One region of the Neobacillus phoenicis genome, then DNA from elsewhere that is predicted to be linked to it. Evidence: riboswitches for the same ligand, from Rfam matches in the RefSeq annotation. Region 1 holds a riboswitch; each other region holds the start of a gene.
What was found. A riboswitch is a leader RNA that binds a small molecule or an ion and turns the genes downstream of it on or off. The one in region 1 is predicted to bind S-adenosylmethionine.
Positions count from the first base shown of each region.

Region 2: another riboswitch for S-adenosylmethionine. It lies ahead of AA0X95_RS24330 (homoserine dehydrogenase); the one in region 1 lies ahead of AA0X95_RS08315 (methionine biosynthesis PLP-dependent protein).
Region 3: another riboswitch for S-adenosylmethionine. It lies ahead of AA0X95_RS06050 (methionine ABC transporter ATP-binding protein); the one in region 1 lies ahead of AA0X95_RS08315 (methionine biosynthesis PLP-dependent protein).
Region 4: another riboswitch for S-adenosylmethionine. It lies ahead of mtnW (2,3-diketo-5-methylthiopentyl-1-phosphate enolase); the one in region 1 lies ahead of AA0X95_RS08315 (methionine biosynthesis PLP-dependent protein).

Region 1 is NZ_CP154847.1:1,616,571-1,624,438, reverse strand. Features, by position in the region: gene AA0X95_RS08330 (aldolase) at 1-823, opposite strand, end outside; gene AA0X95_RS08325 (paeninodin family lasso peptide) at 906-1,070, opposite strand; gene AA0X95_RS08320 (asparagine synthase-related protein) at 1,086-3,026, opposite strand; SAM riboswitch class I at 3,388-3,505, shown strand; gene AA0X95_RS08315 (methionine biosynthesis PLP-dependent protein) at 3,646-4,758, shown strand; gene metC (cystathionine beta-lyase) at 4,758-5,945, shown strand; gene AA0X95_RS08305 (bifunctional homocysteine S-methyltransferase/methylenetetrahydrofolate reductase) at 5,948-7,816, shown strand; gene metH (methionine synthase) at 7,794-7,868, shown strand, end outside.
Region 2 is NZ_CP154847.1:4,741,808-4,749,675, reverse strand. Features, by position in the region: gene AA0X95_RS24345 (carbohydrate ABC transporter permease) at 1-538, shown strand, start outside; gene AA0X95_RS24340 (carbohydrate ABC transporter permease) at 540-1,388, shown strand; gene AA0X95_RS24335 (glucosamine-6-phosphate deaminase) at 1,385-2,110, shown strand; SAM riboswitch class I at 3,039-3,151, shown strand; gene AA0X95_RS24330 (homoserine dehydrogenase) at 3,248-4,477, shown strand; gene AA0X95_RS24325 (DoxX family membrane protein) at 5,192-5,686, shown strand; gene AA0X95_RS24320 (YfhD family protein) at 5,816-6,001, opposite strand; gene AA0X95_RS24315 (YfhE family protein) at 6,138-6,272, opposite strand; gene AA0X95_RS24310 (TIGR01777 family oxidoreductase) at 6,394-7,299, opposite strand; gene recX (recombination regulator RecX) at 7,376-7,868, shown strand, end outside.
Region 3 is NZ_CP154847.1:1,135,482-1,143,349, reverse strand. Features, by position in the region: gene AA0X95_RS06060 (MetQ/NlpA family ABC transporter substrate-binding protein) at 83-913, opposite strand; gene AA0X95_RS06055 (methionine ABC transporter permease) at 932-1,606, opposite strand; gene AA0X95_RS06050 (methionine ABC transporter ATP-binding protein) at 1,596-2,609, opposite strand; SAM riboswitch class I at 2,748-2,853, opposite strand; gene AA0X95_RS06045 (ABC transporter permease) at 3,039-4,184, opposite strand; gene AA0X95_RS06040 (ABC transporter permease) at 4,185-5,297, opposite strand; gene AA0X95_RS06035 (ABC transporter ATP-binding protein) at 5,316-6,254, opposite strand; gene AA0X95_RS06030 (sensor histidine kinase) at 6,454-7,563, opposite strand; gene AA0X95_RS06025 (response regulator) at 7,564-7,868, opposite strand, start outside.
Region 4 is NZ_CP154847.1:4,329,367-4,337,234, reverse strand. Features, by position in the region: gene AA0X95_RS22250 (carbon-nitrogen family hydrolase) at 92-877, opposite strand; gene AA0X95_RS22245 (pyridoxal phosphate-dependent aminotransferase) at 998-2,176, shown strand; SAM riboswitch class I at 2,255-2,363, shown strand; gene mtnW (2,3-diketo-5-methylthiopentyl-1-phosphate enolase) at 2,436-3,647, shown strand; gene AA0X95_RS22235 (2-hydroxy-3-keto-5-methylthiopentenyl-1-phosphate phosphatase) at 3,648-4,322, shown strand; gene AA0X95_RS22230 (methylthioribulose 1-phosphate dehydratase) at 4,316-4,945, shown strand; gene AA0X95_RS22225 (1,2-dihydroxy-3-keto-5-methylthiopentene dioxygenase) at 5,050-5,583, shown strand; gene AA0X95_RS22220 (Spo0E family sporulation regulatory protein-aspartic acid phosphatase) at 5,958-6,200, shown strand; gene AA0X95_RS22215 (ZIP family metal transporter) at 6,257-7,012, opposite strand; gene AA0X95_RS22210 (electron transfer flavoprotein subunit beta/FixA family protein) at 7,383-7,868, shown strand, end outside.

The DNA.
Region 1 (7,868 bases):
TTGCTGATTGATTAAAGTGCCAATCTAAAAGACCCAAATGAGGAATGAGGAATTCACGATAGGTATTTTTATAGATAGTCTGAAAACCTTCTAACCCCTTTATTCCCACCAACTCAATTTTTTCATTTTCAGTCTTAGTTAACTCGAAAATTCCAGCCAATGGTATCGTTTTATCAGAGTATTGGCCTACTATAGGGACACTATATTTAGTTTTTCTTCCATAAAGAGAATTGTAAATATTTTTATCTAAGCCAAAATGATTTAGGCTATCTTCCCAAAGCTTTTGACTTGGATAGGATGGTGTTATCAATGGGATATTTTCATTAGATAAAGACAATGAAATAACATCATCAGTGAGCAGATTATAGCCTTCTCTTAAAAAGGCAGATGCAAGTGTAGATTTTCCAGCACCTGATTCCCCTACAATTGCGTATGCTTTTCCATTTATCTCTACTGCACTTCCATGTAAAGGTAGTATTTTTCTTTGTATTAAAATAACTCCCATACAGGTTCCTAAAATTATTAAACGTGCTAAGTCCTTATCAAAATCTTTCAATGGAGAAACGGTGATTTTTCTCCCATCTTCTATACTAAAAATTGCAAAATCTTCAAATTTACACATGACAATATTTGTACTCATTAAGAATCCATAATTGTTATCGGTAACACTGAACCACTTTTCGGTAAGATCATTAATACTTATTTCTATATCAAAATCTGAATTATTATCTTTTTCCATACTATGTAACTCTAAAAAGGGAATTTCACTACTTATTGAAAAACCAAAGGCCTTATAAATTTTTTTGTTCTCTATTTTTAACATTTATTTCACTCCATCATACCCTCTTCTACCAAACAGCCCTCAAATTTTTTTGAGGGCTATTTGAATATCAGTAAGTTTAAAATTAACTCATTTGTGCTTCTGCCATTGTTCCATCGCCATTTGGGTTTGGAACTGTATTACTAAGATCTTCTGTCCATGCACCATCATGCTTTGTACCCCAAAGATTCCACATAGTCATTTTTACATCTAAAGTTTCTAATGTAGGTTGCTTCCATGTCTTTTTCAATTATTTCACCCCCTTTCAAAAGAAATTATTTATTAAGTAACGATATAGAACAACGCATCTTATTATTAACTTATAGTCCATATTACCTATATCCTCTATAATAGGGCCTGATTTTTCACATCTCATTAATGCTATTTTTATTTCTTTTTTATCAATAAACTTATCTACCCTTTTATCTTTAATTAATTGTTTAACTTCACACAGTAAGTTGTCCCAATCTGGAGTAATCCTATGAATCCAATCAGCTGCTTGAATACCTCTAATTTTCTGGTTAAGCCTAATATCATCTGGTAGAATGTTCTTTGTAGATCTTCTAATCAATGCACGATCCATGCCACTCATAACGTATTGTTCTTCAGGTACAGCAAAGCAAAAACGTACAACTCTTAAATCACTAGTAGGATCACGTTTCCAAACTGAATATTTTAAGGACAATTTTGAATAAAGTGTGTTACTAGCATTATAAGGATGAATATAATCGTAAATTACTTTTCTCTGTTCGTGTATATCATTAGAAATAACGCAACCTGAATCATCAATTCCAAAACTTCTTAGTTTCTCAAAGACTAGTGTTTTCTTTGCAAATTCTAAGTTAACAATTCGCATTACTGAATTTGGTATACCTTGGAATCTCTTAAAATAGGGGAATGCTGTCCGTGCAATTATAGGAAGGTTCCCAAACCTTGCTCCACCAACTTTTTTACTGTACTGGTCTAATTCCATTGCAAGTTTAATCCATTTCAACCTCTTCAATAGTACTGCATAATAGTTCATTGAGTTCCCCCAAGAAATTGTAGAATTACCCACATCCCCATTAAGCAATACTCTAACATCTTCTAAACTTGCTTTTTCAAAAGTTCCTTTTAGCCAGAAAGAGTTTTCAATAAATTTATAGGGCATTTCATTGACTTCTAACATTTCATCTATCTCTGTATACGAACTTATTCCCTCAAAATCATAATAATGGTCATTAATTCCGCCTATATAATCGACAGTCTTTTTAATAAATGGCCTTTCATCTGCCATAAATCTTTTGGATGTAAAATCAATAAAATCCCCTGGTGGTATATAACTAAAGGTATGTAATACTTTATTTACTTTTTTTAGCTCTTTAGCAGCAAATCCAACAACTGCGCCTGAATCTAACCCTCCACTTAAATGGGAGCCTACATTCCGATGTGTTCTGAGCCTGTCTTTAACCGCTTTATTGAATATCTCCTGAAAAGCTTCAACATATTCAAAATCCTTTTTAAATTTAATCTTTTTATCTGAAAAATATTTCCCATATTTTGATATGTTTATCTTACCTTTTTCAATTTTTATACTATGAAATGGTGGGACTTGATTAATATTTAAGTAAGGTGTCATCGTAGCATCTACGGTATCAATTAATAAGGATAAGACCAAAAATTCAGCTAACCATTTCTCATTTAGTATCTTATTAACGTGGGGCAAAGATATAATAGGTTCAATAACAGTACAGAATGTGAAACTAGAATTTTCTTTATAATAGTAAAGAGTACGATATCCTAAAGGATCCCTAGCCCCAAAAAGTTTCTGCTTCTTTTCATCCCATATCATAAAAGCAAAATCACCAACTAAGTACTTTGGTGCATCTTCCTCCCACTTATAATAGGAAAGTAAGATTAGTTCACTATCAGTGATATCTTTTCTTTTCCCTTTATCAACTTGTAATCTCTCAAATAACTCTTCACGATTGTCAATAATTGCATCCGCAGTAATCGCTAGTTTTCGATCATGGTCATAATACGGGAGCTTTTCACCAAGAGACTCAGGTGTGATCCACTGTGCATGGCAGCCAAGGAAGACTTTGTCGTTATGCCAAGTTTGAATATCATCGGCCGGATATTTTTCTAGTGCTTTCATTATCCTGTTCCCATGTTCTAGATTGATAGGCTCATCATTCAAATGATAAATTCCGGCTATTGCGCTCATCTTTTCCTCCTGCCAGGCTATAAAAATTTATAACGTCTATTATTCACATGTTCACTAAAAAGAACAGTTAAGCCATACTTAAATATCAGGAATCAAATCTAATCCTTTTTTCCTGACATTTATCGTAATTTAATTAATAAAACTACTTTCTATGTAACATATCACCTATACTGGTTCTTTATCAAGAACGTTCGTTATAACTAATAATAAATCCATAAACTATTACTGTCAACAAATTTTAAGATAATAAAATAAATATTTTGTCTCTCCGTTGTATAACTCAAATTTCCTCAATAGTTAAAAACAAATTGACATCCCCATCAATCTGTAGTAAATTTTATAAATAATCTAAATAATTGATTTCTTATCAAGAGAGGTTGAGGGAATGGCCCTGCGACGCCTCAGCAACCTTCAATGAATGGTTTGTTCATTGAAAAGGTGCTAAGTCCTGCAAATTTTACTAATTTGCAAGATAAGAAGAATGACAAGTGTGTCGTACATACAAAAGTCTTCTTCTTATAAGAAGACTTTTTTTATTTATCTGAAAGCTTTAACGCCCTGTAGCATTAAAGTAGGCAATCTAAACCCTAATTACATCAAACTTTAAGGAGTGTGCATTATGTACAAAATTGACACGAAACTAGCCCAAATTGGAAACCGCAGCGAGTCTGCAACAGGTACAGTGAACCCGCCTGTTTATTTTTCTACTGCTTATCGACACGAAGGCATCGGACAATCAACAGGGTTTGACTATAGTCGAACAGGGAACCCAACGCGTCAGCTCCTGGAAAAAACAATTGCTGATTTAGAAGCTGGTGATCAAGGTTTTGCCTGCAGTTCAGGTATGGCTGCTATTTTCACGATTCTTTCCTTATTTCAATCGGGAGATGAATGGCTGGTAAGCGAGGATTTATATGGCGGTACCTATCGCTTATTAGAACAAGGCTTTAAAAAATGGGGATTAAACACTCAATATGTAAATACCTGTTGTCCAGAAGAAATCGAAGGGAAGATTACTCCACAAACAAAGGCCATTTTTTTGGAGACTCCTACTAATCCCCTCATGCAGCAATCGGACATTGCCGCTGTTTCTCAAATTGCCAAGAAGCACGGGATTCTTTTGATTGTTGATAATACCTTCTATACCCCACTATTACAGCAACCGATTAAACTCGGGGCTGATATCGTTATTCATAGTGCAACGAAATACCTGGGTGGTCATAACGATGTACTTGCAGGATTGATTGTCGCTAAAGGAAAGGAACTATGTGAAGCATTAGCTTTTCATCATAATGGTGCGGGTGGTGTACTTAGCCCGTTCGATTCCTGGCTGTTAATGCGCGGAATGAAAACCCTGTCGCTTCGAATGGACAGACACGAAAAAAATGCAAAAGCGGTGGTGGAGTTTCTTTCCAATCATGAAGGAGTGACAGATGTTCTATATCCTGGACGCGGCGGAATGGTCTCTTTCCGAGTAAAAGCTGAAGCATGGGTAAATCCATTCCTACAAGGATTATCTCTTATTACATTTGCAGAAAGTCTCGGTGGAACGGAGAGCTTTATTACGTATCCTGCTACACAAACACATGCGGATATTCCGGAAGAAATTCGAATTCAATCCGGAGTATGTAATCGATTATTGCGTTTTTCCGTCGGGATTGAAGATGCACAAGACTTAATTGAAGACTTGAAAAAGGCTTTCGCAAATGTGAAAGAAGGAGTGATTGCGTAATGTCACACGAAGAATATAGCTTTGCAACCAGACTTCTTCATAATCAGCATAAAGTGGACCCGACAACGGGTGCGGTTAGTGTTCCCATTCAGCATGCATCCACCTTCCACCAATTTGATTTCGACCAGTTCGGTAAATACGATTATGGTCGCAGCTTAAATCCAACAAGAGAAGCGCTTGAGGATGTGATTGCAGAACTTGAGGGTGGTGTAAAAGGCTTTGCTTTTTCTTCTGGTATGGCCGCCATTTCTACTGCGTTCCTTCTGCTTTCAGCTGGGGATCATATTATCGTTACCGAAGATGTGTATGGTGGTACGTTCCGGATGGTCACACAGGTCCTTTCCCGGCTCGGTATTGAACATACCTTTGTGGATATGACCAATTTAGACGAAGTAAAACAAGCGATTCAGCCAAATACAAAAGCGTTATATGTGGAAACACCCTCCAATCCATTAATGAAAGTGACTGATATTGAGGCAATTAGCAGTTTAGCAAAGGAAATTGACGCGTTAACCTTTGTTGATAATACGTTTCTTACCCCTTCTCATCAAAAGCCTTTGGAATTAGGGGCTGATGTGGTCCTGCATAGCGCAACGAAATTTTTATCTGGGCATAGCGATGTCGTGGCGGGTCTCGCTGTGGTTAAGGATGAAGACTTGGCGAAAAGATTAGGCTTTTTACAGAATGGATTTGGTGCTATATTGGGCGTCCAAGATGCTTGGCTCGTGCTAAGAGGGATAAAGACACTTCATGTTCGTCTAGAACAATCGCAGAAATCAGCTATTAAACTCGCAGAATTTTTAGCTGAACATCCGCTTGTGAAAAAGGTGCATTATCCTGGGCTCGAAAGTCACCCACAATATCACATCCAGAACAAGCAAGCAGCGGGGCCGGGAGCTGTCTTATCGTTTGAATTAGAAAGTGAAGATGCGCTCCGAACCTTTTTGGCCAATGTAGAAATCCCTGTTTTCGCTGTCAGCCTGGGAGCAGTCGAATCGATTCTCTCCTATCCGGCGAAAATGTCACATGCCGCCATGCCGCAAGAGGAAAGAGAAAAACGCGGGATTACTAATAGCCTCGTCCGACTATCGGTTGGACTTGAAAATCCAGATGATCTAATTAAGGATTTTTCCCAAGCGTTTGAGAAAGTTAATCGAAGTCAATTAGTATTCGAGCGGGGAGAATAGCGATGAGCTTTTTAGAAAAATTAAAAAATCAAATCTTAATAGCCGATGGAGCCATGGGTACTTTATTGTATTCGTACGGAAAGGATAGTTGTTTAGAGGAACTAAACCTTTCCCAGGCAGAACATATCCAGTCGATCCATCAAGCATATATTGATGCCGGTGCTGATGTCATTCAGACCAACACATATGCCGCCAATTATTTAAAGCTACAGCGATATGGTTTGGAGGATTCTGTAAAGGAAATTAACAGTGCTGCCGTAGCTATTGCTAAAAGAGCCGCTGCAAATAAACAAGCATACGTCCTTGGAACGATTGGCGGGAATCGAGGAATTAAACCGGATTCAATCACCATTGAAGAATTAAAACGAAGCTTCCGCGAACAATTGTATTGCCTTCTCCTTGAAGGCGTAGACGGTTTGTTACTTGAAACCTTTTACGATTTAGAAGAACTTGAAACGATTTTAACCATTGCTAGAAAGGAAACCAACCTGCCCATCATTGCACAAGTCTCCCATCAGGAGCCAGGATTTTTGCAGGACCGAGTTCCTGTCAATGATGCCTTAAAACGGCTTGAAGGTCTTGGAGCCGATGTCGTCGGTCTGAACTGCCGGCTTGGCCCCCATCATATGCTTCTAGCATTGGAACAGATAGAAATACCTGAACATGCATTTCTATCAGCCTATCCAAATGCCAGTCTCCCTGCCTATACGGACGGAAAGTTCCACTATGAGGGAGATGCAGATTATTTCCGAAACTCGGCAAAAGCGTTCCGTGAGCAAGGGGTACGTTTAATTGGAGGCTGTTGCGGTACCACTCCAGAACATATTCGAGGCTTTGCAGCGGAATTAAAGAATAGTGTTCCAATTACTGAAAAAATAGTAAAATTAAAACCAAAGCAGATTGTGGTTGAACCAGCTCCCTCTCCTATAAGGGAGTATGCTCCCCTACAAGAGATTGTGAAAGAGAGACCATCTGTTATCGTAGAATTAGATCCTCCTAGAAAGCTAGATACGACCAAGTTTTTCGAAGGAGCCAAAGCATTAAAAGAAGCAGGAATTGATTCTATTACTCTAGCTGATAATTCCCTTGCGACTGTGCGTATTTCCAATGAATCATTGGGATATTTAGTGAAGGAAAAATTAGGCATGCGACCGCTTATTCACATTGCCTGTCGCGACCGGAATATTATTGGCTTACAATCCCACCTAATGGGGCTCCATACCCTCGGGCTAAATGATGTACTTGCGATTACGGGCGATCCTGCGAGAGTAGGAGATTTCCCCGGTGCTTCATCTGTCTATGATGTGTCATCATTTGAGTTAATTCAGATGATTAAGCAACTAAATGAAGGTTTGTCTTTTTCCGGTAAAGACTTAGGACAAAAAACCGACTTTAGTGTGGCAGCAGCTTTTAATCCAAATGTGCGCTCACTCGAGAAGGCTGTTAAAAGGCTTGAGAAGAAAATTCAATTTGGTGCAGATTATTTCATCTCCCAGCCTGTTTTTTCAGAAGAAAAACTGATTGAAATCTATGAACATACCAAACACCTTAAGGCACCTATTTATATTGGCCTCATGCCACTGACAAGTAGTAAAAACGCTGAATTCCTCCATAATGAAGTGCCTGGGATTAAAATTGCTGATTCGATACGCGAGCGAATGGCCGTGCTAAACGATCAACCACTAAAAGCGGCTCGGGAAGGTATTGCTATTACGAAGTCACTCATTGATGCTGCTCTAGATTTATTTAATGGAATTTATTTAATTACACCATTTTTACGTTACGAATTAACTGCAGAGCTGGCCCATTATGCCCGTCAGCGTGCAAGTGAAGTGAGGGGGAACAACATTGCTGAAAACATCATTTACTGATCAGTTGAAGAAACGAATCCTCGTAATGGACGGAGCCATGGGAACGATGCTG
Region 2 (7,868 bases), 2.2 Mb from region 1:
TCCGACGATCGTAAACGGGGCGATGTGGAAGTGGATTTATCACCCAGAATATGGGGCGTTGAATGCCTTTTTAAGTCAAATCGGCCTCATCGACGAATACAAAAGTTGGCTCGGAGACCCATGGGTTGCGATCCACATGGTGATGTTTGCCGACAGCTGGAAAATGACCCCTCTTGTGGCGATTTTCATGCTGGCAAGCCTCCAAATGGCAAACAAGAGTGTGTACGAAGCAGCCATGATGGACGGGGCAGGCCTTTTAAAAAGATTTTATCACCTGACGCTTCCTTACTTAAAGCCAACCATCCTGGTCGTACTCGTTATGAGGACTATGGACCTTTTCAAGGTTTTCGACATCATCTATGCGACCACACGGGGAGGTCCTGCAAACGGAACCTTGACACTTACCTACGAGGCTTATCTAACAAGTTTTGTAGAAGTGAATTACTCGAAGGGTGCGACGATATCGTACCTGATTGCCATTATGGTGGCTATTCTTACCTTTGTTTACGTGAAGACCTTGAAGAAAGGAGAGGAGTAGGGTGAGATATTCAAAACGATTCAAAACACTGCAATATACGTTTGCTTTACTCGTCACCTTTTTCACCATTGCTCCTTACCTGTGGCTCTTCATTTCGAGCATTTCCTTTCAAAGGGATCTAACAAAGGTCCCTCTGAAATGGATTCCGGATCATCTTACATTCAGCCGGTATGTGGACATCTTCACGAATGAAGGGAACGAGATGGCCTATACTTTCAAAATAGCCATGGGGAATACCCTTTTCGTTGGCATCACTGTAATGATTATCAGTTTAGTTGTAGGAAGCCTTGCAGCCTATAGTATCGCTCGTTACCAGTTTCCTTTCCGGAACAGCATCACATATGTGTTTTTGTTTTCCTATATGATTCCGCCAGTTGTAATCGTAATTCCTTTGTACCTGATTTTATCGGAACTTGGAATGCTGGATCAAAAATGGACCTTGGTACTTCTTGACCTAACGTTTGTTATCCCGTATGTCATATGGGTGATGCAGAGCTATTTCCGCAGTTTCCCAAAGGAGCTTGAGGAAGCTGCGATGATCGACGGAGCCTCAAGGCTTCAGACTTTATGGAAGGTCGTCATCCCGATTGTACGTCCGGGGATTCTAGCGACTGGCGTATTGAGTTTTCTTTTGACTTGGGAGGAGTTCTTTTTCAGTCTATTGTTTACCTCAAGCCTTGAATCAAAGACTATATCGGTAGCCATTGCTGAATTTAGCGGGAAGAACGCGGTCGATTACGGTATGATCGCGACAGGCGGAATCTTGGCGACACTTCCTCCGCTCATCATCGTGGCTCTATTCCAAAAACAATTGGTCTCAAGCATGACCGCAGGAGGAGTGAAAGAATGAACGTACATGTATATGACACATATGAAGAAATGTCAAAAAACGCAGCAGAGGAAATCATCAGTCTGCTTAATAGTAAACCTAACAGTGTTCTTTGTATTCCAGGAGGAGACACGCCGAAAGAAATGCTCAGTTATCTCGTTCAGGCATACAAGCTTGGGCGTGTGGACTTCTCACAGGCTACTTTCATCGGACTCGATGATTGGGTAGGAGTAGGTCCGGAGGATATAGGAAGCTGTCAGCTATTTTTGAACAGTAATTTTTTTCATCAAGTGAATGCCAAGAAAGAAAACATTCACTTATTTGATACAATGAGCGAAGATCTGGAAAATGAATGTAAAAAGAAAGATGAACTGGTCGAAAAATACGGCGGATTTGACCTGATGATTCTTGGAATCGGAATGAACGGACACCTAGGTTTCAATGAACCGGGAGTGGACTTCGGCCTGAAATCCCATGTTATCGACCTTGATGAGACCACTCAGAGTGTAGGACAGAAATACTTTGAGGAGAAAAAGGAACTGAAGCAAGGCATTACACTTGGGGTGAAGCATCTTTTAAACAGCCGGACGATCTTCCTTCTTGCGAACGGCGAAAAAAAGGCAGAGATTGTGAAAGCTACCATTGAAGGACCTGTTACCAATACTAATCCTGCAAGCGTGCTTCAGCAGCATGAAAACATCCACTATTACCTTGATCAAAAAGCGGCGTCCCTATTGGGGTAGGTAATTTCGGTAGCGTCTATATTATATATAAAGCTTGCTATCAGCGTTCTTTAACTAAAGAAGACTAAAAAGGCCCCCCTAATTGGCGGGCTTTTTTGGATGGAGTATCGTAGACACTTATCTTTATAGAGGGCATTTCATAAACAGCTGTATCAGTCTATTCGTACGTCAAATAAATCAGTTCCTGTAATAAAAAACTATTTTGACAGGAATGCATTTTTCTAATATAAAAAATATATGGATCTTTATGAATTAGGGAATGAAACCTTGCAGCAAAGAAAACAAATCATTATGCAGCATAAGTTAGAGGTAGAAAATAATATTAATGAAAATCCAAAACATTTAGAAGTTATAACTATAAAGTTGCGACCTACGAGATTCAAGTAAAAGAGGGAGTAATTAGTATTTTTATTATAACTGAAAATATAAGATAACATGGATAATATTGAATGAAGCGAACAGAAGAAAAATAAGATAAAAGAGTTAAATCACTCAGTACGCGAAACGATATAAAATATGTAAGGAGTGAATTTCCATTAGTGGTTTTATTATTGATTTGCTATTTGATCTAGCAGGGGAAGTCATTGAATTTTTCATTCCTGATTGGTCCCCGAAATCGAAATTTGAAAAAAATATAATCAGATTAAGGGAAGAAGAGTGGTTTACTTTACTGGAAAAGGATGTTAGATACGCATACATCATTCACCAAAACAGGAAGGTGAAACGGTTCTTAAGTAATGAGAATAATATTAAAATGATTACCAGTATGGATTTTGAGAAAGAGAATTTTATCAACTTAGTAAAAGAAGAGCATGCCAGATTTACAGGGATACGATAGTTAGAATAGAAAGAATATATTGACATTTAACATTGCATCAACTAAAATTCTCTTTATAACTTGGAAATTTAATTAAAAATCAAATAAAAACTCTTATCCAGAGTGGTGGAGGGACTAGGCCCGATGAAACCCGGCAACCTTCAAGGTATTCCTTGAAAAGGTGCTAATTCCTGCAGGTTATTATTTAACCTGATAGATAAGAGGAGGAAACCAACCCTCTTCTTATTGAAGAGGGTTTTTCTTTTGTAAAAATAAAGAAGCTTCGTGTCAAAATTCGTGAAGTGAAGGGATGGATGTATGTGTCTGTAATCAAAGTGGCAATCCTTGGATTTGGAACAGTTGGAGAAGGAGTATATCGAACAATACAATCACACAGTGAGGAGCTCACTGCTGCATTAGGCAAGAAGGTTGAAGTTGCCGCTGTTCTCATCAGAAACACGCAAAAAAAGAGAAATATTAGTCAAAATGTATTAGTAACAACAGACTTTGCGGATATCTTAAACCTCGAGCAGCTTGATGTTGTTGTGGAGGCTATTGTTGACAAAGAGCCAACTTTTACATTTTTGAAATCAGCGATTGAGCGTGGATGCCACATCATTACAGCGAATAAAGAAATGTTCGCCCACCACGGGAAAGAACTGCTTGAACTGGCAGAGGAGAAGAAAGTTTCGGTTGGTTTTGAAGCTACTGTTGCTGGAGGAATTCCCGTTATACAAACACTTAGACAGTTATTAAACATTAATCGTGTGAAGCAAATTCGAGGAATTCTCAATGGCACCTCCAATTTTATCCTCACAGAAATGAGGGAGAAAAAGCAGTCATTTGCACAGGCGTTAGTATTAGCACAAGAGAATGGCTATGCTGAAGCTGACCCGACAAATGACGTGGAGGGCTTTGATGCTTTTTATAAAACCATGATTTTAAGCAGACTGGCTTTTGGAAAAGAACCCAATTGGCAGGATGTTAAACGTGAAGGGATTACTTCAATAACAAGTGAATTGATTGATGCTGCAGAAAATGCAGGGCTAAGGTTTAAGCATATTGCGAGTATTACAAGGTTAGGTGATCAAATTATTGCAACTGTCAATCCAGCCCTATTGAGTAAAGAACATCCTTTTTACCATGTAGAAGGCGTCCAGAATGCAGTAAATGTCCAATCTGATATAGTTGGAGAGATTACACTTCAGGGACCAGGAGCGGGAATGTTTCCTACAGCGAGTGCGGTAATTGAGGATTTAGTCTATGTGTGTAAAAATTCCCCAGTTAAACAGAATAATACGTGTTCTCAAGTAGCGGTAACGGGGTTTAGTAAGAGTGACAAGAAGGAAACGTGGCTGGTGCATGGAGTGAAGCATAAACAGGTGACTCCTTCCATTACTTGGATTGAAGAAGTGGCGGAGGAAACGTTTGTAATCAAAGCGACAGATAGAGAAATTGCCCTTCTGGCCAAACAAAATAATCTTATCTATTATCCGATTATAGGAGAATACGAGAGAGTGAAACAAATAAAAACGCTTAAGGCTTTATAAGAGTCTACAAATAATGAAAGAGCTATATGGCTCTTTTTTTTCATTTTAAGAAAGCCAGGGTCTAGATCCACTTTTTTTAGAGAAAAGAAGGAAAAAGTAGAAGTATCGAGGCTCTAGATCTACTTTTTATAGAGAAAAGAAGGAAAAAGTAGAAGTAGCAAGGTCCTAGATCTACTTTTTTCATAGAGAAGAAGGAAAAAGTAGAAGTAGCAAACCTCTAAATCTACTATTTTCAGAGAGAAGAAGGAAAAGTAGAAGTAGCAAACCACTAGAACTACTTTTTTATTTGAACAAAATGTAAAAATTTAATTCAATAGTCACGAATTTTCCGTGTTTATCCACTGCGTTATCAACATCAAAAGTCCCGGTTTAAAGGTATTCCACAGACTTATTCACAATATCCACAAAAGTCAGAATATTTATCCACAACTATGTAGAAGCACGATTCTAATATAAACAACTTAGTAAGTTCACATTCTATTCAATTTTCTAACATTAATATGTTAAGAAACTGTGAAAGCCGTTGTCATTTAAAGTACAGGAGAGTATATTATAAGTGTAGAGAAGATAGTGAAACAATTCACAAACCAAGAAGCACAAACTAACTTCCCTACATAAACAGCTAGCTGAACACCCCTCATCGATAGGGGAAAGTAATTATTATTATATTAATTTGTGAAATATTTCACAAAAAAATAAATGGAGATGATTGTGATGAGATGGTATAAAACCCCTCAAGCAGCAGTTGTTTGGACAGTTTTAAGAGTTTGGCTTGGTTTACAATGGATTGAAGCGGGCTATCATAAATTAACAGGTGGATTTGACGCTGGCGGATTTTTAAAAGGAGCACTCGCAAATGCAACTGGTGATCATCCAGCAGTGCAAGCCTGGTACGCAGATTTCTTACAACAATTTGCTATTCCAAATGTTCAGATCTTTAACGTATTAATTCCTTGGGGAGAATTACTTGTTGGTTTAGGATTAGTTGTCGGTTTAGCGACTCTTCCAGCATTAATCGCCGGTGCGTTTATGAACTTAAACTTCATGCTGGCAGGCACAACAAGCACGAACCCAATTCTTTATACAGCAGCAATGATTCTTCTTTTCGTAGGAACTGGTGTTTATTACTTCGGACTTGACCGTTATGCAGTCCCTTTCATCAAAGACTATATCAAAAAGGCACCTGCAAGGAATGTGAATACCAACTAACAGTAATACCGAGTTCTAACAGCTTAGCACGCTGAAATCTCTCATTAGAACTCGCTGAAATACCATTTATTTTCCCCCCTTTTATATACTTTAAGAAGCAGGGCAAAGCCTGCTTCTCTTTTTGTATGCTTATCTTTTCTTATTCTTCACACGTTGGTTAGCGGCATTAGCACGGGCTTGTGCTTCAAGATCTGCGTGATCAGCAAATTCTTGAGAGTATTCTACATCGTTGCCATCAGACTTCAAATTTTTCGGTGTTTGTGGAAGTGAGCTTTTATTATTTTTGTGAGAACCTCCATTATGCATACGACCCATTACTAAAACCCCTTTCAAATTTAAGCTAGAGGGAGAAAGGAATCTCTCACTCCCTAATAGCTTTTACAATTAGAAAGGGGGTCATTAATGGAAAAAATTTAAATTAATTTTTGGTATACTTATCGAATTCCTTCACTTACAGCTTAGTTTTGCTGTCATGATAGCCGCCGGCACGGTCAGCCATCTTAAAGTCACGCTGATATAAAACCTCTTGTGTACTAGTTAAGGTATATTTCCCTCTACCCAAATCTTTTTTCTTTTTTCCCGCCATTTTGCTCATTCCTTTCAACATTTTTTGTTTGTTAATTGTCATCAAGCTAAGTGGTAAAAATGAAGCACTAAATATGTACTTATTTCCATTTTTACCTTTTGAGGAATGAATGATACTTTTTTTAAGAAAATATATTTTTTAATGCCATGTTTAATTCAGGGTATTGAAATTGAAAACCATGTTCTAAGAGCTTTTTGGGTAAAACCTTTTGCCCATCCACCACTAAAGTACTCATTTCACCGAGGAGCAAACGAAGGGCAAAGCTAGGTACAGGAAGCCAGTGTGGTCGATGCAAGACTTGAGCAAGTGTTTTGCCAAAATCGCTCATAATCACAGGATGTGGAGCAGTGAAATTGACAGGACCTTGAATTTGTTCATTTTCAATTGCAAAAATAATACCTTTCACTACATCCTCAAGATGAATCCATGACATCCACTGTTTGCCACTTCCAATATTGCCTCCTATAAACCACTTATAAGGCATCAACATCTTAGGAAGAGCTCCAGCATCCTTTTCAAGAATGATACCAAATCTGCATAAGACCGTTCTAATTCCTAATGGAACGGCCTTGCTTGCCTCTTGTTCCCACTTTACAACTGTTTCTGCTAAAAAATCAGTGCCTAGTTTTTCGTTATTTTCCGTAAAAATTTCTTTATCGGAGGTTCCATAAATACCAATCGCACTGGCGTTAATAAGAGCCCGCGGTTTCCGTTCTAATTGGTTTATTATGTCCAGGACTGCATCGACTGCTTCAATTCGGCTAGTCAAAATTTTATTTTTTCTTTCTTCAGTCCAACGCCCGCTGTTAATCGATTCACCTGCGAGGTTAATAAAGATGTCCGTATCTTGGAGGTCTATAACAGGGTGCGCACCGTCAGTTAACCATTGAGTATATCGAATGTTGGCCTTCTCGTTAGACTTCCTTGCCCGGCGAGTTAAAACGACTATTTCATGTTCATACTTACTTAGTTCATTGACAAGTGCCCTTCCAACAAAGCCTGTTCCACCTGCAATGGCAATTTTCATGTAGAAGACCTCCTTTTGCTTTATTTTACCTTATTTTAATAAAAAAGTATGGTAAAGTGAGATTGAGGTGAAGGAAATGGCCATTATTACGAAAATCACCACACAGCAAAAAAATGTAGACCGATATAATGTTTTTATGGATTATGGCAAGGGCAAGGGTGAAGAATTTGCTTTTAGTGTCGACAGCGATGTGCTAATTAAATTCAATTTAAAAAAAGGGATGGAGCTTGACGATTTTTCTTTCTTGGAAATTCAGTATCAAGACGATATCCGTAAGGCCTACAACTTGGCGGTCAATTATCTGGCAAGAAGGATGAGGTCGGAAAAAGAGATCAAAGATTACCTTTTAAAAAAGGAACTTGATGAACCCGTCATTAACGAGGTTCTCCATAGGTTAATCTCGCAAAAATACATTAATGATCAGGAATATGCATTGTCTTATGTAAGGACGCAGGCGAATACGACAGATAAAGGACCTGATTTAGTTAGGTTAGAGTTAAAGGAAAAAGGGATTGGAGAGGGGACTCTTATGCAAGCACTTGAGGAGTATCCTCGAGAGCAGCAGATTG
Region 3 (7,868 bases), 480 kb from region 1:
AGCTAACCCCAGAGTTTTTAATTGGGGTTAGCCACTCTTTTATTAAAAAAAGACGCTTTTTTCAGCGTCTTTTTTCGTTCCCCTATTTCTTCATCCACTCCGGCTTCCCAAAGCCCTTGAACTTCTCATCGATAACTTTTTCAAAGTCTGCAGATTCCACAACTTCTTTAATATCTTTTGCAAGTTGAGAATCTTTGTTTTCTGTTTTCACCGCTACAATATTACGATACGAATCAAGCATGTTTTCAAGTGCTAATGCATCAAGTAAGTTCATTTTTGCCGCTAATGCGAAGTTACCAGGAACTGCGGCTAAATCGACACTGTCCACAGATCGAGGTAGCTGTCCTGCTTCAATCGCCTGGAACTTCAGGTTTTTCTTATTTTCAACAATGTCCTTCTCAGAAACTTTTAACGGGTCGGCACTTTCGTTGATTTTAATTAAGCCTTCATCACGAAGCGTATTTAAGGCACGAGCCGCATTTGTTGGATCATTTGGAAGCGTAACGGTTGCTCCGTCTTTTACTTCATCCAGTGATTTGTATTTCTTTGAGTAAAGCCCCATTGGTGCAGTTGGTACAGAAATCAATGTAGACAACTTCATATTGTTTTCCTTCGCAAAATTCTTTAGATAGATAGAATGCTGGAATAGGTTTGCTTGGATATCCCCATTATCTAACGCTTTGTTTGGTTGGATATAATCGCTGAATTCCACAATCTCCACTTTGTAGCCCTTCTTTTCTAACCCAGGAACAATTGCTTCCTTCAACATATCGCTATACGGACCAGCAGTTGCCCCTAATTTGATGTCCTTTGATTTTGCCTCTGCTTTGTCTTTGCTTTCTGAACTGCTGCCGCATGCTGCTAACGCACCTACGAGTAAAACTAACACCATTGCTAAAAACCATTTTTTCATGACTTTTTCCTTCTTTCTTTATCTTCTTTTATCGACAACTTTGGCAATGTAATCACCAAGCAGTTGAATAACCTGAACTAAAATAATTAATATAACGACAGTGGCAATCATGATGGTATTGTCATAGCGGTAATACCCAAAGCGAATCGCTAAATCTCCAATTCCGCCTCCGCCGACTGTACCGGCCATCGCCGAGAATCCAATTAAACTAATAAGGGTCAACGTAATACCAGAGATGATTCCTGATCTCGCTTCAAGGAGCAGGACATCCTTAATAATCATGGTTGGCGTTGCTCCCGCAGCAATCGCTGCTTCGATGACCCCCTTGTCAATTTCCCTTAATGCCGTTTCAACAATTCGGGCAAAGAACGGAATCGCCGCCACCGATAGCGAAACACTTGCTGCTGTTGGACCAATCGTCGAACCAACGATGAAGTTGGTTAATGGAATTAGCGCCACCAGCAATATAATAAATGGAATCGAACGGATCAAGTTCACCAAGAATCCCATGATCACTTGAATCAAGCGATTTTGTAAAAACAAGCCTTTGTCTGTGACAAATAATAGGATTCCCACTGGAAGGCCAATGACGATGCTAATCGCTAAGGAAATCACAATCATATAAATCGTTTGCATAAAAGCAGTATTGATATCTGGAATTAACTCCACCAGATGCTGAAAATCAAAGCCCATTACGTAACACCTCCACTTGCGCTGCCCGGTCTTCGATGTATTGAAGTGCGGATAAAACTTCTTCCTTCTTACCCTTCAGTTCCATAATGAAAATACCCAAGGGCAGTTCCTGAATGTATTCAATCGAACCATGCAGGAAATTTCCTTTTACGCTGAATTTCTGCAGCATATCGGAAATGACCCCCTCTCCGGCAACTTTTCCTTTAAACAACACCTTGATAATGGGTCCTTCACAGCTAGATAGAATTGCTTCTGGAATATCAAAAGATACTACACTATCAATAAACTCCTTGGTTAATTCTGCTCGAGGGTTGGCGAAAATGTCATACACCGCACCCTCTTCAATGACCTTGCCGTCTTGCATGATCGCCATCCGGTGGCAAATTTCTTTGACTACATCCATCTCATGTGTGATCAAAATAATTGTAATGTTAAGCTCCCTGTTGATCCTTTTTAATAGATTCAAGATCGACTTGGTTGTGGTCGGATCAAGGGCGGAGGTTGCTTCATCACAAAGTAAAACCGATGGATTATTGGCGAGTGCCCGAGCAATTCCTACCCGTTGCTTTTGCCCTCCACTCAGCTGGGCTGGATACACATCGCGCTTATCCGCAAGTCCCACCGTTTCTAGTAATTCCATGACACGGGTGCTGATTTCATTCTTCGGATAGTTGGCTGCTTTCAGTGAAAAAGCAATGTTCTCATACACTGTCTTCTGGCTGATAAGATAAAAGTGTTGAAAAATCATGCCAATCTTTAGGCGGGCTAAGCGGAGCTTTTCCCCTTTTAAGGAAGTAAGGTCTGTTCCGTCGACAGTAATGCTGCCTGAAGTGGGCCGCTCCAATAGGTTGATGCAACGGAGTAACGAGCTTTTACCCGCACCTGAGTAGCCGACGATGCCATAGATTTCGCCTCGTTGAACCGTTAAAGAAACGTCATCCACTCCCTTGACCGTGCCATTTTTTGTTTTATATTCTTTTGTTAACTGACGAATTTCAATCATAATGATGTCCTCTTTTTATAAATGATATTTTAAGATAATGTTTGTCTAGTAAGCTTGCTATGACCCAGTTGGTCTTTTTCCATACAAAAAATGCCCCTTTCATCTGAAAGGAGCATCGAAATACAAACGATTATTTCAAGCTTATCTTTCAGAATGAAGTTCATTCTGCTGGAATTGGCACCTTCCCGGTTAGGGGGTTGCCGGACGTCATAGGGCCAAGTCCCTCGGTCACTCTCGATAAGAATTATTAGTTTTTTTTAATATTTTTGATATTACTAATCTATTCCTATATTGTCAATCGTCAAAAAATAATATTCTACCATTGTAAGTGTTTCCATTATTATTATATCAACTATTTAGGGCGTCAAAAAAAAATTTGGGGGACAGTCCCCCGTTGCGCTAAAGCGCCGGGGGACTGTCCCCGCTCTTTTAGATAAAGTTCTGTGTGGTGTTGTTTCTGCTGAACCGATACACGGCGATCAGGAAGAAGGCAGCTGCAAAGGCGAATAGGATGATGTAGTGTAGGTACAGGCCGCTGAAGGTGCTTCCTTCCTGCAATTTAGTGAGTGTGTCTAGTGTCCAGCGCTGCGGCAGGAATTCAGCGATTTTTTGCAAGGATTTCGGCATGACTTCAACTGGCCAGAAGCAGCCGGACAGCATGACAGTTGGAGTGATCACTAAGTTTTGCAATGCGCCCGCCGCACTTCGGTTGTTGGCGAAAGAAATAATCACTAATGACAAGCCGACAGAAATCAAGGAAAAGAGAATCATAACAAACGCGGCTTCCCAAATGGACACATTCACGCCCATATCAAAGACCGTTCTCATAATGGTTAACGTGATTAACACCTGGATCGTCATCACAATCATATTCACGACCACATTCGCGAATAAATACTTCCTCGCATTGATCGGTGTCGATAATAAGCGGTAATACGTCCGCTGTTCTTTTTCCAACAAAATAATCTCAGATAGATTAACTGCCGACATCATCATGATCATAATCAGGAACCCAATCGCTTGGTTGGTCATAAGCTTATTTTTTGAAGCATCTTCCACCGAATGGGTCGCAAGCTTATATCCGCTTTGCTGATAGTCCTTCACCATCTGTTCGAACTTCGGCTGATTTCCGTCCGCCGCACGACTGATCGTTGCTACATTATTGATATATTGATATAAATAGGACTTCACGAATCCTGTCACCGCAGCCCCTTTTATGGAGCTAATCTCAATATGGTCAGGCGAACCCTTCAGCACGCTTTCTGAGAATCCTTTTTCAAAGGTAATCACAGAGTCTAGCTTGCCGGATGTAATCTGCGACTTACCCTCTGCTGCCTCCACCTCGGATACCTTCACATTCTCTAACCCCTTGAGAAATTGAATCGTATCGTCCGTGATCTCACCCTTGTCTTGATTCACGACGCCCACCGTTAGGGTCGGTGTTTGATTTCCGCCATAGGCAAGAAGGGCAATGAAAATTCCCACCAAAGGCATTAACAAGAACATGATTACATTTTTTCGTTTGCGAAACGTCATACTTAATGTGTTTTGAATTAACCAGAGGATATCTTTCATTTATAGCCCCTCCCGTCGTTTTAAAGAGATAACCGCTATTACTAAAAAGAGGAGTGACCCAGCCATGTTGATCGTGATTGCAGGGATGGCCGCAGATAGGTCATTCGCATAAATTAATTTCATTAGCCCGTTGTTCATCCAAGTAAGGGGAGAAAGCTCCGTAATAAATTTGAAGAAACCCTCAGGATTCACAATCCTTAAATAGGACCCGCCAAAGAAGGAGGATAACTGGGCAACGAGTGTAATGATCACTTTTGGAGCGGCATGTGTTTTTGCCAAAAAGCTGATTCCAATCCCTAAGCTCACCGCAAAAATAATTTCTGTCAAAAGAACCAGGTAAACCAGTCCTTCATGATCGCCCCAATTCGCATGGAATAACAGCTTGCTCAGCTGAACCACCAGCAAGGCAGATAAACTACTGCTGACAAGACTTCCAAGTACTTTTCCGATAAAAATTTCACTCTTTCTAATCGGAGAGGCAATTAGACGATTGGCTGTCCCTCTCACTCGTTCTTCCACAATTAACGAACTGGCCGACATCGCTCCGTACAGGATAATCATTGTCGTAATCACAATCGCGTAATAGTCCATCGAACTCGGCTGCTTATCCGGTTGAAGCGAAGTTTCTTTGATAAAATTCGCTTGGCTGTCGCGAGAAAACGCTGCTTCCATTTTATCCGGTGCCGTCTTCATGATTTCAGTAGCAATATTGTATTGATCCACATAAGCAGAAAGCATACCTTGAAGGATGTTTCCTTCGATGCTGCTGCCATTATTGAGATACAACTGTACACCCTCATCAGTTACCTTGACATAGCCATCCACTTTACTTTGCTGCACGTCTTTTTTCGCCTTGGATTCATCGGTGACTTTTTTAAAATGAACACCCGACTTTTTGACCTCCGTAACGAACGGCTGAAAGTTCTCTCCCTTTGTTGTATCCGTGTATAACACGTGGAGATCATCCACAGGAATACTGGTCGTAAACGTGTTCGACAGTGCCGTACCCAGCACAAGCATCAAGACAATCGGAAAGAGGAGCATAAAAAACAAGGTTCTTCTATCACGAAAATCTGATTTAATTCCTTTCCAAGCCATACTGATAATGTTCATGGCCGTCCCCTCCTTTCCTTATTGGTCCCTTAAATTCCTGCCTGTTAACGTTAAAAAGACGGTTTCTAAGTTCGGCGCTTTTTCCTGCAATGAACGGATTTCGATGTGCTGACTCATAAAGTGTTCCATAATTTGATTTAAGTTGTTCACGCCTGTATCCGAGTTAATTTTGATAAAGTTTTCGTCCACCGTAACGGCTTCGACACCTTTAATTTCCTTAATGGCCTGAACGTTCACGTGTTCCGTTGATTTGACCTCTATCCATAAATCCTTTGTATTGGTGATAATGGATTTCAGCTGTTCCTTCGTGCCTTCTGCAATGATTTTCCCATGGTCGATGATGGCAATTTGCGTGCAGATTTCTTCTACTTCCTCCATATAGTGGCTGGTGTAAATAATCGTACAGCCCATCTCATTTAGCTTGCGGACCGAATTGAGGATGTAATTGCGCGATTGTGGATCGATACCCACGGTTGGCTCATCCATGATAATCAGCTTTGGCCGATGAGCAATGGCGCAGGCAATATTTAAGCGGCGTTTCATCCCGCCGGAAAAACTTTTCGGATAACTTTTATGGCGGTCTTGTAGTCCGACAAATTCTAAGGCTTCCTCCACTCGCTCTTTTAACTCGGCCCCGCGCAAACCGTACAGTCCGGCAAAGAATTTCACATTCTCATAGGCCGTCATGTCCTCGTAAATAGCGAGGTCCTGCGGCACCATTCCGATATTCATTTTGGCGTAACGGCTGTGCTTCACCGTATCCTTGCCAAGGATCGTAATCGTACCCTCGTTGCTGCGCAAGAGACCGGCAATCATGTTAATCGTCGTACTTTTCCCCGCTCCATTGGATCCGAGGAACCCAAAGATTTCTCCTTCTTTTACAGATAAGCTCATATGGTCGACAGCAATAAAATCACTGAATTTCTTCGTTAAGTTTCTAATTTCCAACACGTTCATCGTGTTCACCCCTGTTCCCTTGTATAGTTCAAGTATAAAAAAAAGAATGAACCTGCATAAGTGCAATCGTTCATTCTTTTTACATGAGAATCTTCATGTTTTTCGTGTGAGATGGTCATGGTGACGGATTGGGCAACGTTGTCTTGTGTGAAGAACATCATGGGGGTGTGATTGGCAACCAGGTTTTGTGCGAAAAACCCTATGCTGGTGCGATCGGCAACAAGGTGGTGACCGAAAAACCATGCGTGCTGTCAACGATAATTTTTCCATTCACAGTAGCCGTCCTCTCTTCCATCCCAATAATCCCAAGACCCTTCTTGATTATCTCCGTTCCAACTCCATTGTCCTTTACTTCGACGCGAATGATTTTGTTTAACACTTTGACATCCACCGAAGCAAGCGTGGACCCAGAATACTTCATGGCATTCGTTAATGCCTCCGTGACATTCTCATGGATAATTTTCCACTGAATCGGCGTGATGAGATCCAAATTGCCTTCATAGGTAAGGACAGTTTTGATGGATTGCTTGGCGTTAAAATCGTCGATTAAGAGCTTCGTCCGGTTAATTCCCACCTGCTCGGTTGGGGGCTTCATATTTTTTAACGTCATTCGAATATTTTCAATCCCCTCCTTGGAGATATTGATGGCGTTTTGCAATAGTTCGGTGGCTTTTGACTGGTCGGTCTCCATCAAGCGTTTCGCCGCTTCCATTTGAAAAAGAGCCCCGGTCATCGAGTGGCCGATTTTATCGTGAATCTCCTGTGAAATTCGATTCCGCTCTTCTAACTTAAACGTGTATTCTGACTGACGGATGTATTCCGTGTTTTCATTGATATTCTTCGTTAACCTGTGGAGCGTTTTTCGCATCGTATCAATCTGGGCTTCATTTTTTTCGAGCTTATCCTGATACAGTTGGGCCATGGTGAAAATCAAAAAACAAAGAGTGGCCGCCAACCCGTAAATAGGCTGAAGCTCGACCTTTATGTAAAGGATAGGAACCGCGGATAGAATCAATAGAGTAAGACGACTATGCACAAATTCTCCCGCCAATTCGATGATTGCTAGCGGCAATACCAAACAAAACAACGGCTGAACAAGAATGCAGGCCGTAACCGAGAGAGCAATCGTGAGCATCAGCAGCACCCGTTTAACGGTGTGATTTTTAAAGATATACATCGTGATATTGAGACAAAAATAAAGCAAAGAGGCAAGGACCACCCACGAAATGTGACTGACCTCTTCGCGAATACAGGTAAACGCGATATATACCAAGAGGATTAGCTTTGTAAAAATCATCCAAAGCTCCATTTAATCTACTTTCCCTGTCAGATAGTAAATAGCGATTTGGGTACGGTGCTCGAGTCCAGTTTTATTTAGGATTGAAGTAATGTAATTGGCGACCGTTCCTTCAGAGATAAACAGTTCTTTAGAGATGGCTTTGTTGGAATACCCTTTGGCAATCAAAGACATAATGGCCCGCTCTCTTTCCGTAAAAAGAGTGAGGTCCAGCTTGGTTTCAGACGGATTCGTGCCGCTGCCCAAGTTCGATTTCAGCTTCTCTAAAATGACGTCCTGAATAATGCTATTGCCTTTGTACACACTTTTGATGGCAT
Region 4 (7,868 bases), 2.6 Mb from region 1:
ATTTTTTCAGTATGATAAAAACTATAACAGGATAAAAAGATAGGTGTCAATAAAATTTTGAAAATATTATTAATTTTTAAATTTGAAACTTCTAACGATAGTATTCTGGCTTTCTATCTGCGAAAATAGGGATTTGTTTGCGTATACCTTTAACTAGGTCCATGTTTAATTCTGCAGATAGGATTTCCTCTTCATCCTCAGCTTCAGCAATCACTTCTCCCCAAGGGTCAATAATCATACTGTGACCAGCAAATTTATTATTTGGATCACTTCCAGACCGGTTGCAGGCAACAACATAACATTGATTTTCAATTGCTCGAGATATTAACAAGGCCCGCCAATGTGCTAAACGTGGTTCAGGCCATTCTGCGACCACAAATAGTGCTTCAGCACCAAGTGAAGTATGGGTACGTATCCATTCAGGAAAACGGATATCATAACAAATGACTCCCGCAAACTGACGATTTTCTAATTGGAATAGGCCTTTTTCTGTACCTGCCTCTAAATAAAGGTGCTCATCCATAAGCTTGAATAAATGCAATTTACTATATTGATGAACCAACTGGCCTTCGTTGTTAATGATAATCAAAGTATTTTTTACTCCGCTATCATTGCGGGCTGCAACGGATCCTCCAACGAAATGAACTTGGTATTTTTTTGCTGCCTCCTGTAGAAACTGAATCGTTTGTATCGCTTGGTCATCTGCAATTTCATCAAGCCGTGTTAAGTCATATCCGGTAGTCCAGAGTTCAGGTAAGACGAGAATGTCAGGCTTCGTTTCCATTGCTTTTTCAATCAGTCTTTCAGCAGAATGATAGTTTTCATATGGATTACCAAAGGCGATATCCATTTGTATACAAGATATGTTTAATTTCAAAGAATTTTCCCTCCGGTTCGAAATATCAGAATTTTTTCTTTACAAGCTGTTATAAAAGTTATATCATTTGTGACTAGAATTTCAACAAAAATTTGTAATGAATAAGCAGGTGAGAGAGTGATGAAACAATTTCCACCATCAGAGCTATTAAATAGTCTGCCAAAACAATTTTTTGCAGGCCTTGTAAAGAAGGTTGGAGAGTATATTGCCGAAGGGCATGACGTGATAAATTTAGGACAAGGAAATCCAGATCAGCCGACACCAGAGCATATCGTGTCAAAATTACAGGAGGCGGCAGCTAATCCCATCAATCACAAATATTCTCCGTTTCAGGGGCATAGATATTTAAAACAGGCAGCAGCTGATTTTTACTTGAGAGAGTATGGAGTAACGATCAATCCTGATAAGGAAGTGGCTATCCTTTTTGGAGGAAAAGCAGGGCTTGTAGAAATTCCACAGTGCTTGTTGAATCCAGGGGATACCATTCTTGTACCAGATCCCGGTTATCCAGATTATTGGTCAGGTGTGGCTCTGGCAAAAGCGGAAATGGTTACCATGCCATTGAGGGAGGAAAATGCATTTTTACCTGACTACACCGAACTTTCTTCCGAATCGTTATTAAAAGCAAAGGTAATGTTTTTGAATTACCCCAATAATCCTACCGGTGCTGTGGCCACTGAAGAATTTTTCAAAGAAACTGTGAAACTGGCAAACGATCAAAATATTTGCGTTGTTCACGATTTTGCTTACGGTGCCATTGGTTTCGACGGTCAGAGACCGATAAGCTTCCTAGAAACCGAAGGGGCTAAAGAAGTAGGAATCGAAATTTATACTTTATCTAAAACCTACAATATGGCTGGCTGGCGTGTAGGATTTGCAGTAGGTAATGAAAGTGTGATTTCTGCGATTGAACTCCTACAGGATCATCTGTATGTAAGTTTGTTCGGAGCGGTTCAAGAAGCGGCTGCTACAGCCTTAATTGCGTCACAAGAATGTGTTAGAGAATTGAATGAACTATATGAGCGAAGAAGAAATGTATTAATTAAAGGACTTCGATCGATAGGATGGGATGTAACCGCACCAAAGGGTTCTTTTTTTGCATGGCTTAAGGTACCTTCTGGGTACACATCTGGACAGTTTGCTGAAATTCTACTTGAGCAAGCACATATTATGGTCGCACCAGGTATTGGTTTTGGTGAATATGGTGAAGGCTTTGTACGTGTGGGCTTATTATCATCCGAAGAACGGTTAGCTGAAGCTGTCAGAAGAATTAGTTGTTTAGAAATGTTCAAAAAATAAGTTGACAAATGTTTTTTTTCTTGCGATAATCCAAAATAAAGTTTAACAACTTATAAAAGTGAATAAATACGAATCGTTTTCTTATCAAGAGCAGGTGGAGGGAAAAGCCCTATGAAGCCCGGCAACCGACTTAACAAATGTTAAGCACGGTGCTAAATCTTGCAGCAATCTGGCTGAAAGATGAGAAGATGTTAGTTTGTGATGCTAACCTCTTCTTTTCGAAGAGGTTTTTTATGTTTTCTGAAGGGAAGTTGAAAAAATGTCTGAAATAATTGCCACATATCTTGTACATGATGAAAAATATCCGGAGAAAAAAGCAGAGGAAATTGCACTTGGATTAACGGTAGGTTCTTGGACGAATCTTCCTGAGCTCGAGCAGAACCAATTACGCAAGCATAAAGGCCGAGTCGTTTCAATTGAAGGGAAAGACTCTGAAAGAGAAGGTCTAGCCATCATTCGAATTGCCTATCCAATCATTAACTTCTCTTCCGACTTGCCAGCGATCTTAACCACTGTTTTCGGAAAACTGTCCTTAGATGGAAAAATAAAATTACTAGATTTGCAGTTTGATGATCGTTTGAAGAGTCATTTTCCTGGTCCTAGATTCGGTATTGATGGAATTCGAGAGAAAATAAACGTATATGAAAGACCATTAGTGATGAGCATCTTTAAAGGCGTACTTGGTAAGGACATACACTTTTTGGTAGAACAGTTAAAGCAGCAAGCTCTTGGTGGTGTTGATTTAGTCAAAGATGATGAGATTCTCTTTGAAAATGAATTAACACCTTTTGAAAAAAGAATTACAAAAGGAAAACAAGTGTTAAATGAAGTTCTGGAAGAGACTGGTCATAGAACGCTGTACGCAGTAAACCTGACTGGGAGAACCTCACAACTTAAGGACAAGGCAAAAAAAGCGGCTGAGCTGGGAGCAGACTTACTATTATTTAATGTCTTCTCCTATGGATTAGATGTCCTCCAAGAATTAAGAGAGGATTATGAGATTGGGTTGCCTTTAATGGCACACCCAGCAGTAAGCGGCGCGTTAACTTCTTCATCCCAATATGGCTTTTCCCATTCCTTGCTTCTTGGGAAGCTTTTACGTTATGCAGGTGCCGATTTATCGCTGTTCCCATCACCATATGGAACAGTGGCATTAGAAAAAACATCTGCACTTTCGATTGCAGCTGAACTCACGAAAGAGGATGTTTATAAAAAGGCCTTTCCAGTGCCATCAGCAGGAATACATCCAGGGTTGGTATCCTTGTTAATTCGTGACTTTGGAATCGACTCAGTCATAAATGCAGGTGGTGGCGTTCATGGGCATCCAGACGGTGCTCGGGGAGGTGGCCTTGCCTTCCGACAAGCAGTGGATGCTATTCTTCAGGGAAACACACTCTCAGTAGGAGCGGAGCAGTATCCTGAACTTAAAAAGGCACTTCAGCTTTGGGGAAATGCCGAGGTGACGGTCTAAATGACAAAGCCGGTTATTTATTGTGACTTTGATGGAACGATTACAGAAAGTGATAACATCATTGCTATAATGAAACAATTTGCTCCTCCTGAATGGGTGGGAATAAAGGATTCAATTCTTTCTCGTCAGATTTCAGTGAATGAGGGTGTGGGGAAATTATTTTCCTTATTGCCTAGTAATAAGAAGAAAGAAATAACGGAATTTGCAATTGAAAATGCAAAAATCCGACCTGGCTTTAAGGAGTTTGTAGGGTATGTTCGGGAAAAGGGTATTCCCCTCTATATTGTAAGTGGCGGTATAGACTTTTTTGTCCATCCGATCCTAGCAGAATACGCTCCTTTTGATGGAGTGTATTGTAATCATTCTGATTTTTCTGGAGAAACAATTAATATACTTTGGCCACATGAATGTGATTCCTCTTGTAACAATGATTGTGGTTGCTGTAAGCCAAGTATTATGCGTAAACTGAACAATCCAAAGGGGAGTTTTAAAATCGTAATAGGCGACTCTGTAACCGACCTAGAGGCTGCTAAACATGCTGACTTTGTGTTAGCGAGGGATTTACTTCTGGAAAAATGTATGGAATGGGGTATTAACCATCAAGGGTTTCATACTTTCTTCGATTGTATCGAGGAAATAAATAAAAGAATTGAGGTGGGTGAGCTAACATGTTAAAGGAAAGATGGGCAGAATTAGCCGATATTAAGGATGAATTGGCAGAGAGAGATTGGTTTATGGGGACAAGTGGAAACCTTGCCATTAAAGTGAGTGATCATCCGCTTCAATTTTTAGTGACTGCTAGCGGGAAGGATAAACGTAAGCGGACTGCAGAGGATTTTTTACTAGTGGATGAATTTGGCAGACCGGTAGAAGAGACACATTTAAAACCGTCAGCAGAGACACTTCTTCATGTGGAGATTTATCGCAAGACACAAGCAGGTTGTAGTCTTCATGTTCATACCATTGATAATAATGTGATTTCAGAGGTCTATGGTGATCATGGAGAGGTTACCTTCAAGGGTCAAGAGTTAATTAAGGCTTTTGATAAATGGGAAGAGGATGCCATTTTAAAGATACCTATTATAAGAAATTATGCACACATTCCTACACTTGCAAATAAATTTTCAGAACATGTTTCCGAAGACAGCGGTGCTGTACTAATCCGAAACCATGGAATTACAGTGTGGGGACGGAATGCATTTGAAGCAAAAAAAATCCTAGAGGCATCTGAATTTTTATTCCGTTACCAACTGCGGTTACTCGAACATAAACCATACCAATTATTTAAGGTAGTTTAAAAGAGAAAAATATGTTAAAGCTGTAAGTTGAATTGAAGCACCTGGAGCGGAAATCAAAATGAAGATTACATTTAAAATACTTATACAGGAGAGGCTGATTTATAATGGCATATATTACATTTCAAAAGAAAGAAGATCAAATTCACGAGCCGGAGGCAGTTGCAAGCTTCCTAGAAAGTCAGGAAGTTATTTATGAAAACTGGGATATTAGCAAGCTTCCAGCAACGTTAGTAGAAAAATATCTTTTAAGCGATGAAGAAAAAGAAGAAATCTTAAACACTTTCGAAACCGAAATCGCAGATATTTCTGCCAGACGTGGTTATAAAGCACAGGATGTAATCTCATTATCTGAAAACACACCAAATCTTGACGTATTACTTACTAATTTTAAAAACGAGCACCATCACACAGATGATGAAGTTCGTTTTATTGTAAGTGGTCACGGGGTATTTGTTATTCAAGGTAAAGATGGAGAGTTTTTTGAAGTTCATTTAAATCCTGGTGATTTGATCTCTGTACCAGAAAATACAAGACATTATTTTACACTTGAAGAAGACAGAAAGGTTGTTGCAGTAAGAATTTTTGTTACAACCGAAGGCTGGGTTCCCATTTACGAAAAAGAAGAAGTAGAACTTTAAAAAAGGAAAACTGACTGCAACAGATGTAGTCAGTTTTTTTATCTATTTTGAATTCATTTTTCGGAGTTGGAAGTATTTTGGAAAAATTTTTATCATTAGCTTAATAATCCATTCATAAAAAAGATACTTGTTCAATCATTTTCCTTACTAATTTTCCGTGGTAAATTTTGTCATTATGCAATCGACGGGGGTCGGAGACAATTGTCGTAAAAGCTTGAAAAAATCGAAGAAATTTGTCGAAAAACGAAAGAAATAGAATGTTTTGTCTACTTTTGCGAATGTATTTACTTTTAAAGAAATTCTTGTCATAATTCTTCAAGTAGTCAACTTTTTTAGTGAATTACAGTAACAGGGTAATGAGTAGGAGGATAACATTGTACAAGGATAGTATTAATCAAAATGAAATGATAGAACAGATAAGGGTCAAAAGGGAATTAATGATAAATTGTGCAAACACGTTGGGCTATACAAGTGAGGAAACAATTAAATATAGCCAAGAGCTTGATGAATTAATTAATGATTACCATAGGGTAATGGGACAAGCTTCCAGACCAAATGAAGAAGTTATAATTGCTTTTAAACAAATGATTATGATTTGGCCAAAAGTATTAGTCTAAATGGAATTTGGAGAGGTACAAAGCAGCTAAAATACATTGAGAAGATACTTGTCCTATTAAAAAATATCAATTATTAACACCATAATTAACAGCCCCACGATAAACGCATAGGTTGATACCCGCTCATTTCCGTCTCCGTGACTTTCGGGAATTAATTCTTTATAAATGATAAATAACATCGCACCTGCCGCAAAAGATAGGCCATATGGAACAAGGCCTTGAACAAATGAAGTTAAAAAATACCCTAATAATGAAGTAACAATTTCAATAGCACCTGTTAAGGTCGCTATGATGAAGGCCTTCCATTTACTAATTTGCTGGTTTATTAAAAAGAGAGCGACAAGAAGGCCTTCTGGAGCATTTTGAAAACCGATTGCTAATGCGATCAAATTTCCAGTATCTCCTTCTACAGATGCATAGCTTACACCAACAGATAGACCTTCAGGGATATTATGTAAAGTAATAGCAGCGATAATTAACAAAGCTTTTTCATCGAAATGAATTCCCTTTTTATTATGTTGTAAGTCCATGTGGGGAATATTTTTCTCCAAGAGAGTTAGTACCCCTACCCCTAACCAAACACCGACAAAAAGGGATAGATATCCTCCATATTTGAGGGCCTCCGGAATCAACCCAATAGTAGATGCTGCCATCATAATACCTGCACTAAAGGCTAACAATACGTCCTTCCATCGATGCGTAATAGAATGATGAATAAATAAGATCAGTAACGCTCCAGCTCCAGTAGATAAAGCAGAGAGTACACTCCCAAAAATAACCCCTTCATTTCTTTCCTCCTTCCTTATAATCATAAAATCTACAATTTTAGACAGTACTGTGATTTTTATCATTGTTTATATCCCAATATTTCATATAGTTATATTAGTGCTATATTTATACAATCTCACATCATGATTAACTACATATCTTACCACAATTTGTCGTTACTTCAACTTTTATCATTATTTTAATCCTACTCCCTAGAATCTACCCAAGTTTGTCATGCTTATTTAGTTTATCCGAAGTTTCATTGATTTTTGGAAGAAAAAAAAGAAAACCATCATTGTTTGGTACTATGCTTGTGTTACGGTTCATATTATCGTTAATAAAAGCATTTTTTATAACCAAAGGAAGCAAACGCTTTCACCAATCTTAGACTATATGGAGGAGGGAAAGTCCTACATGCACATTGTCGTATGTGTCAAACAAGTACCTGATACAAAAATCATTAAAATTAATCCTAAAACAAACACACTCGACCGCCGAAGTGCTCCGGCTATTTTAAATCCTTATGATGCACATGCTGTTCAAGAGGCTGTGAAAATTAAGGAAAAAACGGGAGGTACCATATCGGTTTTGTCAATGGGACCACCGCAGGCAACGGCTGTAATTAAAAAAAGTATTGAAATAGGTGCAGATAGAGGTTATTTGATTTCTGATCGTGCCTTTGCGGGTGCAGATACACTTGCAACAAGTTATGCCTTATCTAAAGCATTGGAAAGAATCGGGAAGGATCTACCAGTAGATTTAGTGATTTGTGGGAAACATGCGATTGACGGAGATACAGGACAGGTTGGACCAGGAATCGCAAGAAGGATGGATATTCCACCAGTTACAAATGTAATTGAAGTTACAGAAGTTAATCAAGTGGAGAAGACCATTTTAATC